DNA from 3 places in the Vibrio sp. KUL70 genome. Region 2 is predicted to be linked to each of the others. Evidence: predicted binding sites of a transcription regulator. Region 2 holds the regulator's gene; each other region holds the start of a gene.

Region 1 (7,809 bases), 1.1 Mb from region 2:
CCATGCCTGCCTCTAGCAGTGGAACGAATACACCCACAATCAGAGCTACACAAAGTACAGGTTGCCAGATAGCTAAATCCATCGGGTAGCCCCAAACAGCGGCGATGATACAGAACAGAGCCGTCAGCAAAGCTCCTGCCGGAATAGGGCGTTTCGCAATCGCTGCAGGTACGATGTAAGTACCCCATGAAGAGGTAAAGTTAGTCCCACCAAGTAGAGAACCAAAAGTTTGACGAATAGACGCTGTGGTCATAGTGTCATCAATGTTCATGTGTACTTTTTCAGTACGATCTGGGTAGCTGATCTTTTGGAATACTTGATGCCCCAAGAAATCGGGTGACCACATCGCTACCGCTAGAATCGCGAACGGCAGTACTACCATGAAGTGTTCAATCGTCGGTAGACCTAGCATCCAGCCAGTATCTTCTCCCCACCAATACATAGGGTTCATGTTCGGTAGACCTGGCTCGGTTTGGAACGAGAACGGCGCGCCCATAGCAAATGCAATCGTACCACCCAACAAACAGCTAAGAGGCACAGCTAACCAACGCTTACGGAAGTGCTCCAATAGCGCGTACAGGATAATGGTACAGAAGATCACGACAAAAGCGATGTGGCTCATATCGATTCCTTCAGCCCAAGCGAACAGCTTCTTCACTTGAGAAACGGTACCCACAAAGCCAAGGTAGAGCAGTAAACCGCCGCACACGCCTTTACTGGTGAGGTTGGCTAACATACTGCCTCCTTTACTGATGGCTAACAGCAAGCCAAATGCACCAATCAGTAAGCCAAACGCCATAGGGTGTCCACCAGCGGCAACCACGATAGGGATTAATGGAATAAGAGGGCCGTGTGTACCTGCAAGGTTAGCCGTCGGCAAGAGAAAACCAGAAAAAAGAATGATAAAAACAGAGGCGATAAGAAGTTCATAACGAACGTTTTCTAGGATGAAGCCTTCGTTTAGCCCAAGCGCTCCCGCAAAGGTGGCTGCAATCGCGCCCACCATCACCACTTTACCAATGGTCGCGGCCATCGCTGGGATGGTGTCTTCTATCTCGAATCGGTAATCTTTAAACGGCAAATTTGGGCGCCAGCGCTTAGGCGACATGATTTGTAATTCGTGCTCGAGATACTGCTCTCGCGAATCAAATTCCGAACTTGGTTTGTGTTGTTGTTCATAAGAGAGTTCGTCCTCATTGGTTTGAGGCTTCTCTGTTCGTATATTTAGGGACTCTAAAGTACTGCTCATTTTGATTCCTTTCTTTCACACTCTAAGGCGTGTTACTCCAACAAACGTAAGTGACTCACGGCACGAAGATTTAACAGAGTAATTGGCTCTGTTGTTTTGTTACATTGAACTTGCTGACTCTATTTTCTTTATAAGTAGACTTGTTATTTGTCAGTGAAACTGACCTACCTAGATATAAAAACAATACATCAACTTGTAATTAAAGAATTATTAACATTTGATTGTTAGTACCTTATACCAAACCAAAAAAAACAAATAGACTCAGTCAGTTAGACATTAGTAGTAGAGTGTTTATTGTTCTCGGCAAGCACTTTAAGCTGTTTGAACTTGATTTGCCGATGCATTTGGGGGTGCTGGTGGGCGGAATTTTCATCGCATGACACTGCGTGCTGTTAGACTAAGTGGTATGATTTTGACTAATCGCATGAATTAAAGGGTTAGCACGATGGCAAAAACGATCTCATTGGTACTTGGCAGTGGCGGCGCGAGAGGCTTGGTGCATGTTGGTGTTATTCGTTGGCTAATCGAACATGGTTATGAGATAAGATCTATTTCTGGCTGCTCAATTGGTGCGCTTATCGGTGGTGTGTATGCTGCTGGGAAGTTGGATGAATTTGAAGAGTGGATCACTAGTATTGATCAATCGAATATGACTATGCTGTTGGACTTCTCATGGCAATCGAGTGGTATGTTCAAAGGGGATAAGATCATAGATTCACTGCGTCAGCTGATCGGTGAGATTTCTATCGAAGAGCTATCTATTCCTTACACTGCCGTTGCTGCAAATGTCGCTTATGAGAAAGAGGTTTGGCTGCAATCTGGTTCTCTGTTTGACGCGATTCGCGCGTCTATTTCTCTGCCACTCTTCTTCACACCTCATGTCATTAATGGTCAAGAGCTTATTGATGGCGGAGTGCTTAACCCTGTTCCGATTGCGCCTACATTTGGTGATCATACAGACGTGACATTGGCGGTGAACTTAGGAGGGGAACCGGAGCCGCTTGAACAAAAAGTCACTCCCGTTTCATTGCCCACCAAAGAGAGTAACTTGCACGACAAGGTTGTTCATTTCATCGATAACCTAGGCACTAATGTGAAAAGTAAAATGAGCTTTAATTTTGCCGCTTACGACATTGCCAACCAAGCGTTTGATGCAATGCAATCGACCATCGCTCGCCAAAAATTGGCCGCTTATCCTGCTGATATTACACTTGAGATTCCGCGTAATGCCTGTGGTACGTTGCAGTTTGAACGGTCAAAAGAGATGATAGATAGAGGCTACCATTTAGCACAGGCTAAATTGGGTAATCGACTTTAAAATACAGAGAAAAAGAGAGTGTCTATTGAAACTGGGCTCGCGCCACTGTTCTTAGAGTTTGAGCCACTGTCCTTTGGTCTGGCGTTGTCTACTGAGTAGCAGACAACGCCAAAGTTAAGATGAACGCTTTAGCTTAATTAGCGGCTTCTATGGTGCCTTTGAAAGTACTGGCTAGAAAATCGTTTATCTCTTGCGAGTGATAAATTGAGATGATCTTTTTATACGTCTCATTATTTTTATCTTCTTCTCGCGTTGCCACCACCATCACGGCTAGAGGTGCGTCTTTGTTCTCTAAGTAAATCCCTTGTTTCTTAGGGTCGAGTCCAGCAGACATAACGTAGTTCATAGTGATTGCTGCTGCATCTACATCATCAAGCGAGCGAGGTAACTGAGCTGCATCCACCTCAACAAATCGAATGTTCTTTGGGTTGCTAACAATATCGCTTAACGATGCTTTGAAACCAACGTTTTCTTTTAATGAAATCAGCCCAGCATCTTCAAGCAGCAATAGCCCGCGCCCACCGTTCGTTGGGTCGTTTGGAATCGCGATTCGCGCGTTGTCTGGGATAGAATCAAGCGAAGTGTACTTGTTAGAGTAGATACCCATTCGCATCAAAATTGAACGTCCGATGGAGACCAGTTTACTATCGTGATTGTTGTTATAGTTGTCGAGAAATGGCTGGTGTTGGTAACTGTTCAGCTGGATACTTCCATCCTCTAATGCGGCATTGGGTGTGATGTAGTCTGAGAACTCGACCAGTTCAATGTTGATCCCTTGCCTCGCCGCTTCTTTCGCCACTGCCTGTACCACTTGCGCATGTGGGCCAACTGTCGCCCCAATCTTGATGACAGCCTCGTCTTTATTTCCACATCCTGTTACGCCGAATATGAATGCTAATGTTAGCAGGGATGCGGTGATTTTTTTGTAGCTGATCATGATAACTCCATTTAATTAACCAAAAGACATTTAGGTGTCTGGACGTCTATATTAGCTAATTATGCGATCGGGTCAATATGTTTCTCAGGAATAGGCTAAGATAGGCTTTCGTAGCCAACTTAACAGAAAAATATTATTGTATTTTAATAACCCTAATGAACTGTTGAAGCTATTGTGACTTGCCCAATCACAACACGCTTTTAACCTTGAACAGTTTTCAATCGTTAAGTGATAGGTTTTCCGACTTAAAAGCTAGAGAACGTAAACATCACATATTTCACATTAAGTTAGAGGTGTACGCGCCATTTTAAATATTGGGCAATACTCTATTCACAATTCTAATGTGATTTATCTCACTGCCTGAACGTTTTACCTCTGTTTAAGTAATACAATAGTGCTAGATCACAGTAATTGAGTGATTGTGTGAATACAATTCAAACTATAGGAATTCACAACGATGTGACTCTTTCTGATTGAAGCTTTTTATCAGAGAGTGTCGATTAATAGGGTAGTTAAAAACATGAAAAACATATTCAAAACTTGTTTCTTGGCAGCTGCGGTATCTTTAGCGTTTGGCGCAAATGCTTCAGATAAGGCTGCTCCAGCAGACTACGAACAATTTCAAGATGTATTAAAAGTGTCTAAGCTTCAGGCGTCTGATCCCGAAGGAAAATCGGGAAATAAGTCGGAGTATGCTTTAAACGGAGAGTTCGATGGTTTGGTGCTTGATAGCTTTTATGTAGACAAAGCATCGGAAGCGCTTGTGTTTAAAATGCCTGGTTACAAAAATCGTAGTGAAGTACGCATCTATAAAAACTTTAATGTCGGAGAGGCCGATAAATACTATCATTTGGGCGCAGAAATTAAGCCAATCAACCCACGCGCGTCAGTAGCTAACACGGACAAAGCGAAGAATGATGCGATCACATACCTTCAAGTACATAATGCGGGTAGTGTCTCTGCTGATTTCCCTGACGGTGTGTCTGGAGAAGGTTATATTCCACACCCACTAGTGCGCGTAGTTTATGAAGCTGAACGTAGTGGCAAGAACGATTGGTACTGGGCTGTAATTAAGAACAATGCTGTGAACTGTGGTTCGAAGAGTGGCAATAAGGGCACAGAAGAGTGTAAAAATGCGTATTTGAAGCTACCAATTGCACCAATCGCCAAAGAAGGTACAGACAAGTTTGATATCTATGTTGGTGGTAACAAGTTGATCATTAATCATAACGATAAAACGGCCATCAACCACGACATCACATATTGGAATGAGAAGAAAAGCTATTTCAAAGCCGGTGTTTATAACCAGTTTAAGAACGGAGAAAGTGAAGCTCATTTTTACAAGCTAACGTATTCGGTAGAAAGCGAGCCGGTAATTCGTTAATCATTTGTGATTTAATGAATCAATACAAGACCTCGCAGATGTGAGGTCTTGTTGCTTTGAAGCTGGGTGAATTAGCTCGCGGTTAACTGAACAGAAACAAGCTAATTCATAACCAAATTAAGAGAGTTTATTGCTGAAAAACTCGAGTGTCCGAGCCCATGCTAACTCTGCTTCTTCTTTCGCGTATCGACCTGTTGAATCGTTGTGAAAACCGTGGTTCACACCTTCATAGATGTAAGCGGTGTAGTCTGCCCCAATCTCTTTCAGTTCAGCTTCATAGTCTGGCCATGTCGCATTAACTCGTTTATCGATTCCGGCAAACTGTATGAGTAGTGGCCCCTTAACGTTTTTTCTTAAGTCTGGGGCTGCAGGAGTACCATAAAATGGAACACCAGCATTGAGTTGATCTGGTATGACGGCTGCCAACATATTCACGATGTAACCACCAAAGCAGAAGCCGACTGCACCGAGCTTTCCGTTACTTTTTACATGAGATTTTAAAAAGTTCGCTGCTGCAATGAAATCCTCTTCAATTTTGTCTCTCGACAGGGATTTCTGCATCACTCGACCTTCATCATCATTACCTGGATACCCGCCAAGTGAATGGAGCGCATCAGGAGCAAAGGCAATGAATCCTGCTGTTGCAAGACGTCTTGCCACATCCTTTATATATGGATTTAAGCCTCTATTTTCATGGACAACTAATACCACAGGTGCATTATCTTTTAACTGTGTAGGTACGACCAAGTAACCACGGCCTTCTCCGTGTCCTTTTGGGGAAGGGAAGGTTTCATAGGTGGCTTTGATGGATGGATCATTGAACGAGACTTGCTCTGCCTTAGCGTAATTGGGAATCAGTGCAGAAGTTAATGTTGTCATGGTTAAACCTACAACAGCTAACCCTGATAGACGAGCCATAAACTCTCGACGATCAATCAGCCCGTGCGCGTATTCGTCATACCAGTCAAAGGCTTCTTGTGGGATAGATCGAGTTTGTACTGATTGCGATTCGGCATTTTGATTCATAACTTTTCCTTGTTGTGAGTTCTTTTACCTGTCAACTATAGTAGAAATTCAGATAGTACCTGAACGTTCGCTCAAATATTTTGTGTTATTTGTTATACCAAAGTACATAAAGTTGATGACAGTCAGATAAAACGGCGGGTCGATCTGCACTTAGGACAAAGAAAAATGCCCACCCAAAAGGGCGGGCATTGATAGAAATTAGTTTGTTTTAGTTGCTTCGTGCTGTTCAACCATGAACGCTATTGCATCATCATTCAAACATGACTTGCTCACGTATTGGCGCTGTTTACCAATATGGATGATAAGGCCCAGTTCAGTCTGCTCAAGCTTGTCGATTTGGCTCCACTTGATAGTGTTCGTCGTTTTATAGTTTTTGTAACTTACTCCATTTAAGTCGCCTTTAAACACTACCTTGCTGCCCGAACCAGAGCTGATTCTTTGACGCCACAACCACCATGTTCTTTTACAGTAAACACTGAACGCTTCAATCACACTCAACACAATAAAGAACCAGCCTACATAACCGCTAGGTAACAGCTCAAATTCGAGTAAAACCCAACCAAAAATAAGGAACAGGAAAGCCTTTATGTAGGCCTTAGGAAACTGCGCAGGCATGCTAGTTTGGTCGTAGCATTCTGCAAAGAAAGTTTTGTCTAGGGTGTACTCTGTGGTGAAGCCAGGTTCTTTGGACATGTATCGTTACTTTTTGGTTCTTGTAAATAGGAAGCTTGTGCCACTGGTGTGTGGTATCAGCATTGTATCGCTTCTTAGTGCCTTTCTTTAGTTCTTTTAAGTCTGTTTTGTAAGTCGATACTACCAAATGATACACGCTCGATAGTGCTTGTTTAACGAAAAACGGGCGAGGTATCTCTGAATATTTGTCAAAAATTAACATTGATAATGAGAATTGTTCGCATTAGTATGTATTGAAAATACGAACAAATCGCACAAGTGTGGATGTGTTTGTACCGAATGTTAAAGATTCCTACCCTCGAGGAGACAGGTATGAAAAAACTCGCGGTGGCTGCTTCGGCGCTGCTTTTGGCCATGGCGCCATTAGTTAATGCTGCAGAAGATAAGATGAAGGTCGTTACTACTTTTACTGTTTTAGCTGATATAGCTTCAAATGTTGCAGGGGACGCTGCTGAAGTTGTGTCTGTCACAAAACCGGGTGCCGAAATTCATGGTTACGAACCTACACCGAAAGACATTGTTCGTGCTTCTGATGCTGATCTTATTCTGTGGAACGGCATGAATTTGGAATTGTGGTTTGAGCAATTTCTATCAAACATGAAAGACGTGCCGGCGGTAACACTGACTAAAGGTATTAACCCAATTCCTATCGCTTCGGGCTCTTATCAAGGTAAACCAAACCCGCATGCGTGGATGGGCTTAGATAATGCGCTCATCTATATCGATAACATCGTAGAGGCATTTGCTGAGCACGATCCAAGTAATGCGGCGATTTATGTAAAGAACGCAGCTGCTTATAAAGCCAAACTGAGAGCAACAATCGAACCTCTAAAAGACCAAATCGCTCAGATCCCTGACAGCAATCGTTGGTTAGTCACGTGCGAAGGTGCGTTTAGCTATCTTGCGAAAGATTTTGGCTTGAGAGAGCTGTACCTATGGCCGATGAATGCAGATCAAGTCGGTACTCCACAACAGGTACGCTCGGTGATTGATGGCGTGAAAAAGAACCAAATCCCGGTTGTCTTTTGTGAATCAACCGTCAATACCTCTCCAGCAAAACAAGTGGCAAGAGATACTGGTGCTCAGTATGGCGGCGAATTGTTTGTCGATTCGTTATCAACGGCTGATGGTCCGGTTCCTACGTATTTAGATCTGTTAAAAGTGACCTCGACTACCGTAGTGAATGGTCTTACGGCGACCAA
Region 2 (7,809 bases):
TCTCAAGATACTCCCCCTTAACATCGAGCACCTTGTTGGTGGTCGGAACGGCTGCACCTGCACGTGAGCTCAGCGTTAGATGGCCATACTTACCAATTTGTGCATTGTGTAGAGTTTCAAATGCAGGCGTTGCAGAGCCAAGCACAATGGGAATCTGTGCTTTGTGAGCGCGCATGATAGCAACATCACGCGCATGGTAACGCAGGCTGTCTTGTTGCTTATATGACGCGTCATGCTCTTCGTCGACAATAATGATGCCGAGGTCAGCAAACGGCGTAAATAGAGCCGAACGAGTGCCAATCACAATGCCCGCAATCTTATCTCGAGCAGATAGCCATGCGTTTAGGCGTTCAGAGTCATTTAACCCCGAGTGCACCACTTCAATAGGTACGTTAAAGCGTTTTTTAAAGCGGTTGATGGTTTGCGGGGTCAGGCCGATTTCTGGAACCAGAACCAGGGCTTGTTTGCCTTGTTCTAGCACCGGTTTAATCATATTTAAGTAAACTTCGGTTTTGCCCGAACCAGTAACACCTTCTAATAGGAAACAACCGAACTCGGTTTGGCTATTCACCGTCGCAATCGCGATCGCCTGCTCTTCATTAAGCTTTGGTTTGTCTTGGTCGTTTTCAAGATCGCTTGGCCATGCATAACGGGTCGGCTTTTTCTCGCGAGACTCTATCCAGCCTTTCTCTTCCAGGGTTTTGAGTACCGAGCTTGAGATCTCTTGGTCAATAAACTCTTGATGTGGAACAGGGCCATTTTCAAGCAAGTGCATGACTTTGGCTTGTTTGACTGCGCGTCCAAAGCCTTGCATCAACTGATCTTTACCTTGTGGTGTGATTTGCCACTCGACCAGTGTCGCGAAGTCTGCGGGTTTACCTTTACGCAATGCGCTTGGCAGGGCGTTAGCAAAGGTTTCACCTAATGGATACTGATAGAACTGGCTGCACCATACTAACAAGGAATAGACCGAGTCAGGCCATACAGGTTGATTGTCGAGTAGAGCCTTAATCGACTTAAGTTTGTCAAATTCAAACTCAGACTCATTGACCAGAGCCGTGACAATACCAGTCAGAGTTTGACGACCAAACGGGACCGAGACGCGTCCACCAATAATAGGAAACAAATGACCTGGGATTTTGTAGTCAAACTGTTTATCTAAAGGGACTGGCAGAGCCACTCGGGCAATTGTTGGACGCATAAATTCGCTTGTTAATTCTGGAGAGTGCAGGGCAACCAGTCTAAAGGATAAGGGCACTAAATTCGAGAAGCAGTTTGTTTGCTAAAGTCGGTGATGGCGCTACGCAAAGCATAAAAAGGCAATAGTAAGAAGAAATCCTGCAATAGTGGCGAAAAAATCATCCAAACTGGTTGATCCTACCTAACAGATTCATTACTATACTGCGCCTTAAAGGTATGGCTTCATCACGTTTTCGTGAGGTGCGGTGTCTTTATTTCTTTTTAAACTACGTGTGGTGTGCGGCTTAGAATCGTATAGCGACACGGCCTACTTGAGGTTATCCCATGAAAGCTGGAATCCACCCAGAATACAAAGCTGTAGCAGCTACTTGCTCTTGCGGCAACACATTTGAATTCAACTCTACTCTAGGTAAAGAGTCTATCCACCTAGACGTATGTGACAAATGTCACCCATTCTACACTGGTAAGCAACGTATCGTTGATACAGGCGGCCGTGTAGATCGCTTCAACAAGCGTTTCGGTGCTCTATCTAGCAAGAAGTAATTCTCGCTTGGTAGACATGAAAAAGGACACTTCGGTGTCCTTTTTTGTTATCTGGCATTTAGTAATTTCAACTGGGCACTGGTCTTATTAGTAGTGAATTCTCGTTTTTTAGTGAGACAGGGGGCTTTACCACCTAGGAACTTTGAAGTACATCCATTAATATAAAACGGATTCCCCCAATAATAATACTCTAGGAAACCTACACCCATGTCTGATGACACTCTCCAACCTCAATCTGAAGAACTATCACCTCAAGAACAATTCCGTCAGCAAGCTCTTGATTATCATGAGTTCCCAATTCCTGGTAAAATTGCCGTTGAACTGACAAAATCTGCAAATTCTGCAGAAGATCTGGCCCTTGCTTACAGCCCAGGTGTGGCTGAGCCAGTTCGTGAAATCGCACAGAACGTGGATAACGTTTACAAGTACACAGGTAAAGGCAACATGGTTGCAGTTATCTCTAACGGTACGGCGATTCTTGGCCTAGGTAACCTAGGTCCTATTGCTTCTAAACCAGTAATGGAAGGTAAAGCGCTCCTGTTTAAGCGTTTTGCAGGTTTAGATTCTATCGATATTGAAGTAAAACACCGCACAATCGATGAGTTCGTAGATACAGTAGCGAATATTGCCGATACATTCGGTGGCATCAACCTAGAAGACATCAAAGCACCAGACTGTTTTGAAATTGAACGCCGTCTAATCGAGCGTTGTGATGTTCCTGTATTCCACGATGACCAGCACGGTACTGCGATCGTAACAGCTGCGGGTATGTTGAATGCGATTGAGCTTCAAGGTAAGAAGCTGGAAGAGTGTAAGATTGTTTGTTTGGGTGCAGGTGCAGCGGCAGTTGCATGTATGGAACTGCTGATCAAGTGTGGCGCGCAGCGTGAGAAGATCTACATGCTAGACCGCAAAGGTGTGATTCACACTCGTCGTGACGATCTGAACGAATACAAGCAACTGTTCGCGAACAACACTGACAAGCGTACTCTAGAAGATGTGATTGAAGGTGCAGACCTATTCCTAGGTGTATCAGGTCCTAACCTTCTACCAGCAGAATCATTGAAGCTAATGGCTGACAAGCCGATCGTATTCGCGTGTTCTAACCCAGATCCAGAAATCAAGCCTGAGCTTGCTCACGAAGTTCGTAGCGACCTTATCATGGGTACTGGCCGTAGTGATTACCCGAACCAAGTCAACAACGTTCTGTGTTTCCCATTCATCTTCCGTGGTGCTCTTGATGTTCGTGCAAGCGAAATCAACGATGCAATGAAGCTAGCGGCAGTGGAAGCGATTCGTGAGCTCGCGAAAGAAGAAGTACCTGCAGATGTACTAAAAGCAGCAGGTGCTGAAGCGCTTGAGTTTGGTAAAGGCTACATTATTCCTAAGCCAATGGACCCACGTCTATTGCCTCGCGTGGCAAAAGCTGTGGCTCAGGCGGCGGTTGATTCAGGTGTGGCTCGTATCGAGATGCCAGCAAACTATATGGCATAGAGACTGGATGGCGTAATCGTCGTTTAGTAGAGCGAAGAGAATAATAAAAAACCGACTCATCTGGAGTCGGTTTTTTTATGCCTGAAATTCACGTTAGATGAATAATACCAATCGGTATGGCTTAGCTGAAGCGAATCAAATGTTGAAGGTAGTGACTGAGTTATGATTATTCTTCGTCAAACGCTTCGAACTCGATACCCATCTCTGTCATCAGCTTTTTCACTTCGGCTGGGATATCGTCTGGGCGGTCTTTACGTAGGTCTTCATCTGTTGGTAGAGGCTGACCAGTATATGCATGCAGAAAGGCTTCACACAGTAGCTCACTGTTTGTTGCATGGCGCAGGTTGTTAATCTGGCGGCGGGTACGCTCGTCAGTTAGAACTTTCAGTACCTTTAGAGGGATAGAAACTGTAATTTTCTTTACTTGTTCGCTTTTCTTTCCATGCTCAGCATATGGGCTTATGTATTCACCATTCCAGTCGGCCATTGCGTACCTTCATCACTTTAGTTGTTAGATTAATTTAATAGGGGGGATTTTAGCGGGATTTACCGCCATAAGCAAAGACATATAGACGTCTAGAAGTGTTGACGTCTCATTCTTATGAAAGTAAAGTGAATAACATATATCTAACACAGCCGCCAAACCCCGACAAGCTGCTGTGATTCTCAGACGCCAAAACCTGTAAGGAAACACCTATGAGCAGCCGGAAACCAGCAACCATCGCCGTACGTACTGGTATCGAGTCAGACACTCAACATCATGCCGTTGTTCCACCTATTTATCTGTCGACTAACTACGGTTTTCCCGCTTTTGGTGAAGTGCCTAAGTATGATTACACTCGCTCAGGCAATCCAAACCGTGGCTTATTGGAGACTGCCCTGTTTGAATTGGAGTCGGGTAAGGGGGCAGTTGTGACCAACTGTGGTACTTCTGCATTGAACCTTTGGGTTTCCGCTTTCCTTGGTAGTGATGATCTGATCGTGGCACCACACGACTGCTACGGTGGTACTTACCGACTTTTCAATACTCGCTCACAAAAGGGTGACTTTAAGGTGCTGTTTGTCGATCAATCGGATCAATCCGCATTCGACGCAGCGATCGCACTCAAGCCTAAATTGATCTTGTTGGAAACGCCATCAAACCCACTGGTGCGTGTCGTCGACATTGCAGAAACCTGCCGTAAGGCGAAAGAGGTGGGAGCTCAGGTGGCGGTGGATAATACCTTCTTGACTCCTGTGTTCCAAAAGCCTCTAGAGCTGGGTGCTGACTTCGTTATCCACTCAACGACTAAATACATCAATGGACACTCAGATGTGATCGGCGGCGTAGTGATTACTAAGACCGAAGAGCATGCTGAAGAGCTGGCTTGGTGGGGGAACTGCATTGGTGCTACGGGGACACCATTTGACAGCTACATGACGCTACGTGGTATTCGCACACTAGGTGCGCGTATGCGTGTGCATGAAGAGAGCTCTCGTGAGATTCTAACGGCGCTACAGAAACAACCTTTGGTTGATACCATTTATCACCCCAGCCTGCCTGAGCATCCAGGTCATGAGATTGCTAAGAAGCAGCAGTCCGGTTTTGGGTCTATGCTGAGCTTTGAATTTGCTGGTTCTTTCGAGGCACTTAAGCTCTTTGTTGGTGAGCTAGAGCTGTTTTCATTGGCAGAGTCTTTGGGTGGTGTTGAGAGCTTGATCTGTCACCCCGCTTCAATGACACACCGCGCAATGGGCGAAGAAGCTTTAGCGGAAGCGGGTGTTTCTCATCAGCTTCTGAGACTCTCAGTCGGCCTTGAAGATGCAGAAGACTTGATTGCGGATCTTGAACAAGCCTTTGCTAAAGCGCAGCAGTTCATCGATAACGGGGAGAACAAGTAATGGCTAACTTTCGCCAATTGCATAAATTTGGTGGTAGCAGCTTGGCAAACCCTGAGTGCTATCAGCGTGTAGTCAGTATTCTCAAAGAGTACTCTAGCGAAACAGACTTGGTAGTGGTGTCTGCGGCAGGCAAAACCACGAACCGATTGATCGAATTTTTAGAGGCGCTGGATAAAGATGGACGTTTGGCTCATGAGTGTCTGCAATCTCTGCGTCAGTTCCAACTCGAGTTGGTTTCAGAACTATTAGAGGGCGAAGTAGCAGAGCAGTTAACCACAACTCTACAACGAGAGTTTACGGCTTTAGGTGAATTAACCGCGCCATTAAATGAGGCACAAAAAGCGGCTGTGCTAGGTCATGGTGAAGTGTGGTCGTCTCGCTTACTAGCGGCGCTTTTATGTCAGAGTGATCTCCAAGCTGTAGCGCAAGATGCACGAGATTTTCTGCGTGCCGAAGCGGGTGCTCAGCCAGAGGTGGATCGCGCTCGTTCATACGCATTGATTAAAGAGTCTCTTGCGCAACACGCTCATTGCCGTGTCGTGATTACCGGCTTTATGGCGCAAAACAGCGCGGGTGAAACGGTGCTTTTAGGTCGTAATGGTTCGGATTACTCAGCGACGGTGATTGGTGCACTAGCGGAAGTCGATCGCGTGACGATTTGGAGTGATGTGGCCGGTGTGTATAGTGCTGACCCGAGATTGGTCTCTGATGCTTGTTTGCTGCCCTTGCTACGTCTTGATGAAGCAAGCGAGCTAGCACGTTTGGCAGCGCCAGTGCTACACAGCCGAACCCTGCAGCCTGTTGCTCAGAGCGCAATGGATCTTAGCCTACGTTGTAGCTACCAGCCGGAATCGGGTTCAACACAGATTGAGCGCGTCTTAGCATCGGGTCGCGGCGCTAAGATCATCACCTCTCTGGACGATGTACTACTGATTCAGCTTACCTTTGGTCACGGCCATGACTTTGAGCGCCTTGAGAGTGAGGTGCTTGAGGGACTTAAGCGTGCTCAGCTTGAGCCACTAGCTTACGAGCTGCAAGCGGATAAACATTGTCTGCGTCTTGCTTATACTGAAGAGATCGCGGGTGGAGCGCTTGAATATCTTCAAGACCACGCGATTGAAGCGGAAATCAAACTCAGAGAGGGTTACTCACTGGTTGCTGCGGTAGGTGCTGGTGTCACTAAGAACCCGAACCACTGTTACGGTTTCTACCAACAACTTAAGAGCGTACCGGTTGAGTTTATCTCAGAATCTCAATCTCGTTTGAGCTTAGTGGCTGTCATTCGTAAGTCGGAAACGGAAACCTTAGTGAAAGGCATTCACTCTCAGCTGTTCCAAGCTCAGAAGCGTGTTGCGATTGCTTTGTGTGGCAAAGGTAACATCGGCTCAAGCTGGCTATCACTGTTTGCTGAGCAAAAGAGTGAGTTAGAAAAGCGCCGTGGCATGAACTTTGAGTTGGTTGCGGTGGTAGGCAGTCAAACTTATTGGTATGACGAACAAGGTATCGATGCTCGCACAGTTGTGGATCGCTTTAATGACGAGGCGGTAGAGTATAAGGATGGTGAGTGGTTAACCAAGTTAGGTTCAATCCAAGGTTACGATGAAGTTGTGGTACTGGATGTGACGGCGAGCAAAGTGTTAGCTGACAAGTATTTGGATATCGCTCAACAAGGCATTCACCTAATCTCGGCTAACAAAGTCGCAGGTTCTGCATCGAGTGAGTATTACCATAAGGTACAAGATGCGTTCGCTAAGATCAGTCGCCATTGGTTGTACAACGCGACCGTGGGAGCTGGCTTACCAATTAACCATACAGTGCGCGACTTGCGTGAGAGTGGTGATGACATCATTGCCCTGTCAGGCATCTTCTCAGGCACTCTATCTTGGCTGTTCCAACAATTTGATGGCTCAGTACCATTCAGTGAGTTGGTGGACTTAGCGTGGCAACAAGGTTTAACAGAACCCGATCCTCGCTCAGATCTTGATGGTTCAGATGTGATGCGTAAGTTGGTTATTCTGGCGCGTGAATCAGGTTTGGATATTGAACCTGAGAACGTCAAAGTGGAATCTCTCGTCCCTCAAGAGCTACAGGACCTCTCTCTCGATGACTTCTTTGATAAAGCATCGATATTAAGTGAAGAGTTGGCTGAGCGTTTAGAGAAGGCTCAGTCTCAGCACAAAGTACTGCGTTATGTTGCACGCCTTGAGAAGAACGGTAAGGCAACGGTGGGGGTTGAAGCGCTATCGAAAGAGCACGCCCTTGCAAACTTGCTACCATGTGACAACATCTTTGCGATTGAGAGTAAATGGTACAAAGATAATCCATTGGTGATTCGTGGTCCTGGCGCTGGACGTGAGGTAACGGCCGGTGCGATTCAGTCCGATTTGAACAGAATGTCGAGCTTGTTCTAAAACTCAGATCGATGGTTTGAAAGCGTAAATAGCATACTATTCACTAAGATAAATAAGGCTGAAAGCACAATGTGTTTTTCAGCCTTTTTTGTACGTTATTATTGGTTTGCGACCCACTTATCGACTTGAAGATTACTCACGATCAACTTGAGAATAATTCATAATGGATCTGTTGACATTAAATCGTATTCAATACATTCTGTGGACATATAGACGTCTAAACGTCGGTTTGAAGGTTTGAGATTTTGGTGGTTGAGTTGGCCACAGGGAGAGTAAGATG
Region 3 (7,809 bases), 1.1 Mb from region 2:
TTAGATGTAAATTAATTTTACTTTAAGTAATGGTTACGTATAATTCGGATTATTGACGGTTTCCCATTCAGATATTATGAAATGTAAATGTAAAGAACAGCAAGTTGTAAGAGTACACAGAAATTTATTTGATAAAATTCTGGGTATCAAAGCGAAATACAAATGCGTTAAATGTAATGCTGTATTTAAAATTAAAGGTTGATTTCATCCTGCCATTTTTATATTTATTTTTGTTACGGGTATAAATAAACCCGCATTATACGGGCTTAATTTATAGCGTAATTTAGACCGACTGAGTATTAGTTGTAGTTGGCGTTATACATCTTGTCGAAGTTTTTCTGATTCCATCCCACCATAATTTGATCACCAATTTTAAGTACTGGTATTGAGCGAGCACCCATTGCTTGTAACTCTTTGCGGCCACGTTGCATTTTTGCGTTGGTCAGGCGGTAGGTGATGTTCTTTGAATCTAGGTAGCGTTGAGCATCTTTGCAATGAGGACATTTATCCGCTACGTACAATACAACACGTTTCATTTCGGTTCTCTCTTAATGGTTCTAAGCAAAGTGTATCGAATCTAAGGTGATTAGAAAAGTGTGATCAGTTACACTATACCGCTTTGGTTTGTGCCCTCTCTTAAGAGCTCATTTAAGGTGTAGCTTAATGCATCCATCACTACGTTACATTCAAGGTTACCCGCAACACATTATTGATCCTGTGACTCAAATGGTTGAGTCCGGTCGACTGGTGAAATGGTTCGAGTCGCGCTATCCGGAAAACCATACCATCAAGAGCGAGAAAGCGCTGTTTGATTATGCGATAGCGATCAAAAACCGTTACATGAAGAAAACGCCACCAATCAGTAAAGTGGTGTACGACAGTAAAATCCACCTCATCAACAACGCATTGGGTCTGCATTCATATGTGGCTAAGAACCATGGCGGTAAAATCAAATCTAAGAACGAAATTCGTATCGCCAGCGTGTTTAAGAATGCACCAGAGCCACTTTTAAGAATGCTCGTGATTCATGAACTCGCTCATATCAAAGAGAAAGAGCATGATAAAGCCTTTTATCAGCTATGTTGTCATATGGAGCCTGAGTATCACCAGTTAGAATTGGATGCTCGTCTGTTTATGATCTATTTAGACCTAAAGAAATAAATGATGAATCAAAAATCTAAACGCAATTTTGCCTCGAAAAGTCGAAATGATAGAAAAAATACATCAGCTAAGATGTCTAAGGGGCAAAAGCCTGTTTCGTCAAAGAAAGGCTCTACGTCTAGCAAGCAAAGCAAAGCTATAAAGAGATCTGGTCAAACTACGGTAAAGAAACCACAGGTCAAAAGTGGCTTGCATCCACGAAATCAACACCGAGGGCGGTATGACTTTAGTGCTTTGGTGAAAGCTCTGCCTGAACTACAAGACCACTTGGTGAAAAATCCTGTTGGTGATTCAACGATTAACTTTTCTGATCCACTCTCTGTAAAGTTATTAAACAAAGCCTTGCTAGCACACCACTATGGTGTTCAACACTGGGATATTCCTGCGGGCTACTTGTGCCCACCGATCCCGGGGCGAGCCGATTACATTCATCGAGTTGCCGACCTACTTAATTGTGAGAGTCAGGGTAAGCCGTATTCACATGACAAGGTTAAAGCCCTTGATATTGGTGTAGGAGCAAACTGTATCTACCCAATCATTGGAACGACTGAGTACGGGTGGCGTTACAACGCAAGTGACGTGGACCCTGTCTCAGTGAAAGCGGCAAACTTCATTGCTGAAAGTAACCGCAACTTGAAAGATAAGATTCATTGTCGATTACAACACGATTCGGCTGCCTTCTTTAAAGGGATCATTAAGGATAATGAACGTTACGATGTCACAACGTGTAACCCACCATTCCACAGTTCTCTAGAAGAAGCACAGAAAGGGACTCAGCGAAAATTAGATAACCTTGCAGCGAATCGTGCAAAAAAGCAGGGCAAATTCGATAAAAAGGTTTCGCGTCCGAGTGCAATGGCGAATAAGCAAAGTAAACCGGATCTTAACTTTGGCGGTCAAAAAGCGGAGCTATGGTGTCCTGGCGGTGAAGCTAAATTCATCACTGGTTTAGCCAAGGAGAGCTTGGAGTTTGCTACGCAAGTTCTATGGTTCACCACTTTGATTTCTAAGAAAGAAAACGTCTCCGTATTAAAGGCTCAACTGGCTAAGCTTAATGCGAAAGAGGTTAAAGTTGTTGAAATGGCGCAAGGACAAAAAATCAGTCGTTTTGTCGCCTGGAGCTTTATGGATAAGCCGCAGCGTCAGACTTGGATTTCACTGAAGTAACTCGCTGAACTCATTGAATAGTAGGTTATGTTTTAGCTGTAGCTGATTGAAGGATTAAAGCCGATGGTTGATGAGACTCAATCATCGGCTTTTTAATAGATATCGCTTTTTAGGAAACTTTCATCTCATCAAGCATCGATTGGTATTTATCACGCAACGCGTGGTTACCTGCTTTTGATTCCAACTCCACTAAGATCTGCAAAGAGGGGATTTGATATCCATAACGCTGGTGGAATTTGAACAAGCGTAATCTTGCATCTCGAAACTCTCGTTGTGACACCTCAATTTTTGCTAGTTGGAGCGTCGACTTGATGCGGTTGGGCTCATGGTCAAGAGCGCGAGTGAAGTAGTATTTAGCCTGTTCACTATCACCTGACTTTAGTGCACAAAACCCAGCGTTCTCATAGCTTGCCGAAACCAGATAATAGAAAGGCTGGTCAATTGCTTTATTGAAGTAGCGGTCGGCTTGGTCGTAGTTGCCTTGTTTACACAGAAAAGTACCGTAGTTGTTAAGAACGTTACCGTTGTTCGAATCCAGTCGCAGTGCTCTCTTATATTCTTTTATTGCTTGATCGACTTCACCTACTTTTTCATAGTAATGCGCCATCGAGAGACGAGCGCGGTAATAGCTCGGAGCATGTTGAATTGCCAGTTCGAGATTCTCTCGTGCTCTAACCATATTCTCTTGTTCCATGTAACCTAGGCCAAGAGCGATTCTAGACTCGGACATTGCGATTGGATTGGCTTCAACTTTTAATGACTCACCTTCGGTCACTGATACACAGCCGGTAAGCGCAAATAAAACTAGGAAAGAGGATAGGTTAGCTAGCTTGAGTGAAGGCATTGAAAGGCTCCTTTTAAATACTAAAACATCATAGGAGAACTCGAGCCGCTGATTGGTAAAAAGGCGAGGTAATGCGATCCACTCACCATAAAAAGGCCGTTTGTTACTGACTCAAAATAGAGTGGTGACAAACGGCTCGAATCAATGTGCCAGTATGAAAACACAGCCAAGATAAATCAGTCGTCTTTGGTGAAGTTTTCTTCGCTGAAATGATCCAGATCGTATGGCGTTTGTTGATAAACGCAATAGTTTAGCCAGTTTGAAAATAGAAGGTGTCCGTGACTGCGCCAGCTCGCGATAGGCTTGTTATCCGGGTTGTTGTTAGGATAGTAGTTGATCGGAATAACCGGCTCCATCCCTTCGCCTAGGTCTCTAACGTATTCATTGTGAAGTGTATGAGCGTCGTATTCTGGATGCCCAGTAACGAACACATTTCGTTTGTCTTTGGTGGCCGCTAAGTAGACACCTGCGATGTCAGATGTCGCCAGAATATCGAGATCCGTATGGTCTGATAAGTATTCTGGTGAGAAGTCTGCATAACGAGAATGTGGTGCTAAGAAGGTGTCGTCAAAGCCTCGTAGTATCGGGTGATAGGGGTTATGAATTTCATGGTGATAAACCCCAGATAGCTTCTCTTTGCGAGTTCGTTTTGGTAGATCATAAAGCAGTTTTAAACCTGCCTGCGCCGCCCAACAAACATAAAGGGTAGAGGTCACGTGTTTATTAGCCCACTCCATGATGGTTTTTAGGTGGTCCCAGTAGATCACATCTTCAAACTGAACCAAACCTAGCGGTGCGCCTGTGATGATCAGTCCATCAAAGTTACGATTTTTTACCATCTCAAATTGACGATAGAAGTTGTCAAGGTGTTCAGTCGGTGTGTTTTTACTTGGCCTGTCGTCAATGCGCAAGAGCTCTACATCCACTTGCAGTGGGCTATTCGAAAGTAAGCGTAAAAATTGAGTTTCGGTTTCAATCTTCTTTGGCATTAGGTTGAGGATCAAAACTCGAAGTGGACGAATTTCCTGTGTCGATGCTCTTGATAGCGGCATAACAAAGATGTTTTCTTGACGAAGTACATCGCTCGCTGGCAATTGGTCTGGAATGCGAATAGGCACAGCTTTCTCCCTAAGCTAGATATTTAGACGTCTATACTTCTAAATCTATAATATATTGTGACGCTTGTCGACATACAAAACGAACCTTTGTATATATTTCGTTATTGAGCTGGCTAAGTATTCACTTCACCTATGTAGCGACGGAAACTATATTGGAGCAGGTGAATACACCAAGGGTGCCTTTTCTGCGCGAACCGATTCTTGGTGATCTAGGTTTATGATTCTGAACTCAGATACGTTAACATCCTGTTTTCTATTATTTTGATAGCCGTTGAGTACAAGTTTGAAACTTATCTTAATTCGAGGCTTACCTGGTTCGGGCAAGTCGACAAAAGCCAAGTCTCTTGATGCCTTCCATGTAGAAGCCGATATGTATTTTGTAAGTCGTGATGGTGATTACTGCTTTGATCCGGCTTTACTTCCCAAAGCACACGAGTGGTGCCAAAAATGTGCGGAGGGTGCCCTAAAGCAAGGGCTCGATGTGGTGGTTTCGAACACGTTCGTTAAGCGATGGGAGATGAAAGCGTATCGAAACATGGCACGCAAACATGGTGCTGAACTGGTGATTGAGGTGTGCCGTGAACAGTATGGCAATATCCACGAAGTGCCTGAGTCAGTGGTTGCACGCATGAAGAAAGATTGGCAAGAGTAATAAAATCTTTACCATCGAACGAACTCGATGACCCAAAGTGTCTTTTTGTATGAAGACAAATGAAGAAAACAGTTAAAGGTTAATTGAACAATGGCAAAACGTTCTGTTGTCGTGGATATGACTTCCTATGGTATCTACTCGACTTGGGATTCAAAATCTAAAGATCTACCTAAGATTCAGGAGTTCACTCATCGAGTCGAAGCAGAAATCGATGTAGAGTTTGGGTATATCATCAACATCAAAAAGGCCAAAGGTGAAAAGATCCGATACTGCATCTATCACCCCAATATCACCACCGACAAAGGAGAAGTGCTTGAGCCATTCGATGGTGAAGAGTATGTCGGAAGCAATGACTGGGACTTTTATCTCGGTGATACGATTTGGGCGCCTATCGACAATAAAATTGGCAAATGGAGAATGACCGTCGAGCTTGAGGGGAGAGTGATAGCTGATAAGACCTTTGATTTAGTTGCGAAAGATGAAGGTCAATTTTGGAAAAGGCGAGGGTTCTAAGCTATTGCCGTAGATTCGCGAAGCTCCATTGAAACAACAAAGCCAAGCTGTCGCGCTTGGCTTTTCCGACTTTTCGGTCCTTTAAATAATTCTGAGCTACTGTGTTACGTAGGTAATAACAAACTCAGTGATTGCAACCATATCTTTAACTGCGATGTACTCTTCAGTTGTATGTACTTTCGCCATACCTGTTGACAGATTAACGGTGGTTAAACCTTTCGCGTTAAAGTTGTTTGCATCACTACCACCACCAGTACCTTTGGTTGCAGCAGTAACGCCTAACTTTTCGAATGCTGATTTAATTGACAGGATGTGAGGGTGATCATCGGCAATAACAAAGGCGTCGTATGCGCGAGTTGATTCGATTTCCACTTCAGCACCAAACTGCCTAGCACTCTCTTCAAAAGTCGAGATCATGTGGTTGACTTGGTTAGTCAATTTATCACCATTCAATGAGCGCGCTTCGGCAACAACTTTTAGTTCAGGCATTACGATGTTCGTCGCTTGTCCGCCCTCAACAATACCTACGTTAGCTGTGGTCTCTTCATCGATACGCAGCAAGTTCATCTTAGTGATAGCGTCAGCCGCAACTTGAATAGCACTAATGCCTTCTTCTGGTGCTAGACCTGCGTGGGCAGGACGGCCTTTGATTTTAGCCACAATTTTTTGCTGGCCTGGTGCAGCATTAACGATAGTACCGATAGGGCCGCCAGTATCCAGTACAATAGCGTTGTCTGATTGGATGAAAGACATATCAAAGTTCAACGAACCAAACAGGCCACCTTCTTCATAAACGGTAAACGCAATCTCAATAGTTTGGTGCTCGAGACCTTCGGCCTTAATACAACGTACTGCTTCCATGATCGCAGCGATGCCTGATTTGTCGTCACCACCTAAGATGGTATTGCCTTTGGAACGAATGATGCCGTCTTCGATAAACGGCTCGATACCAATTCCCGGCGTTACGGTATCCATATGACAGCTAAATACAGTGCTACCTTCCAGTGAACCCTCTAGGCGTGCGTAGATATTGAAGCCGTTTGAGACTTCTTCTGGTACAGGCAGTTTGTGAACGGTGAAACCAAGCTCACCTAATTGCTCTGCTAATGCCTCTGCTATCGCTTTTTCGTTACGTGATTCACTGTCAATTTTTACTAGATCGCAAAAGTGCTCAACCAGACGTTGCTCATTAACTTTAGTCATTTTTAACTCTCACTATGATGATCACTTTTTCTTGCGAAATAGTGGTCTGTAGGAACAGGAAATTCAATATAACGCCAACTTGACGCGCCATTGTCTGAGTTAAATCAAGAAAATGCTCTGAATCGTCTAAATTTCCCAAAATCTGAACGACAATTGTTGCTGAACCGACGTATGTGGCTAGCTATATAGTGATATCTTTGAGGCTTTTACTTGCCTACGACGGTTTTTATACATACGCTAACGGTTCTAGTTCATAGTTAAGCAATGGCAAAATGACGAATATTTTTATTGTTGTAATTCTTCTGGTTGTGTTCTTTTACTTCATACAAAAATATGTGGTTAAACATGATGATACAAAGGATCATGCTTACCAAAAGAGAGGTGCGCTACTGAACATGCAGCAAGCCGCTTTTTATAACGCTTTGAAATCTGCAGTTGGTAATCACGGCGCTGTCTTCGCCAAAGTTAGCATGACTAGTGTGTTAACCCCAGCTAAGTCAAACTCTAAAAAGAATTGGTTTATTGCCAACAATAAGATATCTCGTAGCTATTTCGATTTTGTTGTCTGCGACCCAAGAACGTTAGAACCGCGAGTCATTATTGAACTTGATAACGGTAAGGAACTGAATAAGGGCAAAGTAGACCGTGAAAAGTTGCTGATTCACGTGTGTAAATCGGCGAATTTACCTTTGATCGGTGCGTCAATTAAGCACAGTTATCAAGTAAGCCGTTTGAAGAGGTTACTGGCTGCGCACATTGATTTGATTGAGCCTTCTAAAGAAGTTCGCTTTTGTAAAAAGTGTGGTTCACCGATGATCATCAAGCTTGCAAGTCAAGGCGAGCACAAAGGTCGTCGCTTCTTTACATGTAGCCGCCAACCCAATTGCACCTACACTGAAAACTACAATGTCGTTTTCGAAAGTGATGAAGAGTAGAAATTTTAGTGACCCAACTCAATAAAACGAGCTCGTAGAGTCTAAAAAAAAGACGCTTTGTCGATATATAGAGCAAACGGTTGATTTAAAGTAAATTTCTACTTGCACCATTTCGGCTGTGTCGCTAATATCTCTCTCGTTCTTAAGGAATGGGTCCGTAGCTCAGTTGGTTAGAGTACTACCTTGACATGGTAGGGGTCGGCGATTCGAGTTCGC

What was found. The regulator MetJ, encoded in region 2, represses methionine synthesis genes. The targets are predictions, from matches to a motif close to TTAGACNTNTANANGTCTAA.
Region 1: a site for MetJ is predicted at 3,535-3,554, ahead of AC6I7V_RS07510 (MetQ/NlpA family ABC transporter substrate-binding protein). Genes of this name have one in related genera too.
Region 3: a site for MetJ is predicted at 4,314-4,333, ahead of metA (homoserine O-acetyltransferase MetA). Genes of this name have one in related genera too.

The regions. Positions count from the first base shown of each region.
Region 1 is NZ_AP045834.1:1,727,781-1,735,589, reverse strand. It holds gene AC6I7V_RS07520 (DUF3360 domain-containing protein) at 1-1,249, opposite strand, end outside; gene AC6I7V_RS07515 (patatin-like phospholipase family protein) at 1,695-2,567, shown strand; gene AC6I7V_RS07510 (MetQ/NlpA family ABC transporter substrate-binding protein) at 2,701-3,504, opposite strand; gene AC6I7V_RS07505 (polysaccharide lyase family 7 protein) at 4,025-4,888, shown strand; gene AC6I7V_RS07500 (dienelactone hydrolase family protein) at 5,006-5,914, opposite strand; gene AC6I7V_RS07495 (YcxB family protein) at 6,113-6,607, opposite strand; gene AC6I7V_RS07490 (metal ABC transporter substrate-binding protein) at 6,920-7,809, shown strand, end outside.
Region 2 is NZ_AP045834.1:2,826,329-2,834,137, reverse strand. It holds gene priA (primosomal protein N') at 1-1,201, opposite strand, end outside; gene rpmE (50S ribosomal protein L31) at 1,525-1,743, shown strand; gene AC6I7V_RS12740 (malic enzyme-like NAD(P)-binding protein) at 1,951-3,237, shown strand; gene metJ (met regulon transcriptional regulator MetJ) at 3,404-3,724, opposite strand; gene AC6I7V_RS12730 (O-succinylhomoserine (thiol)-lyase) at 3,934-5,118, shown strand; gene AC6I7V_RS12725 (bifunctional aspartate kinase/homoserine dehydrogenase II) at 5,118-7,529, shown strand; gene metF (methylenetetrahydrofolate reductase) at 7,807-7,809, shown strand, end outside.
Region 3 is NZ_AP045834.1:1,682,927-1,690,735, reverse strand. It holds gene AC6I7V_RS07305 (glutaredoxin family protein) at 300-536, opposite strand; gene AC6I7V_RS07300 (YgjP-like metallopeptidase domain-containing protein) at 664-1,161, shown strand; partial or broken gene rlmF (23S rRNA (adenine(1618)-N(6))-methyltransferase RlmF) at 1,168-2,328, shown strand; gene pilW (type IV pilus biogenesis/stability protein PilW) at 2,438-3,172, opposite strand; gene metA (homoserine O-acetyltransferase MetA) at 3,349-4,290, opposite strand; gene AC6I7V_RS07280 (ATP-binding protein) at 4,574-4,942, shown strand; gene AC6I7V_RS07275 (DUF3859 domain-containing protein) at 5,033-5,455, shown strand; gene AC6I7V_RS07270 (M20/M25/M40 family metallo-hydrolase) at 5,552-6,658, opposite strand; gene AC6I7V_RS07265 (DUF2726 domain-containing protein) at 6,931-7,593, shown strand; tRNA gene AC6I7V_RS07260 (tRNA-Val) at 7,745-7,809, shown strand, end outside.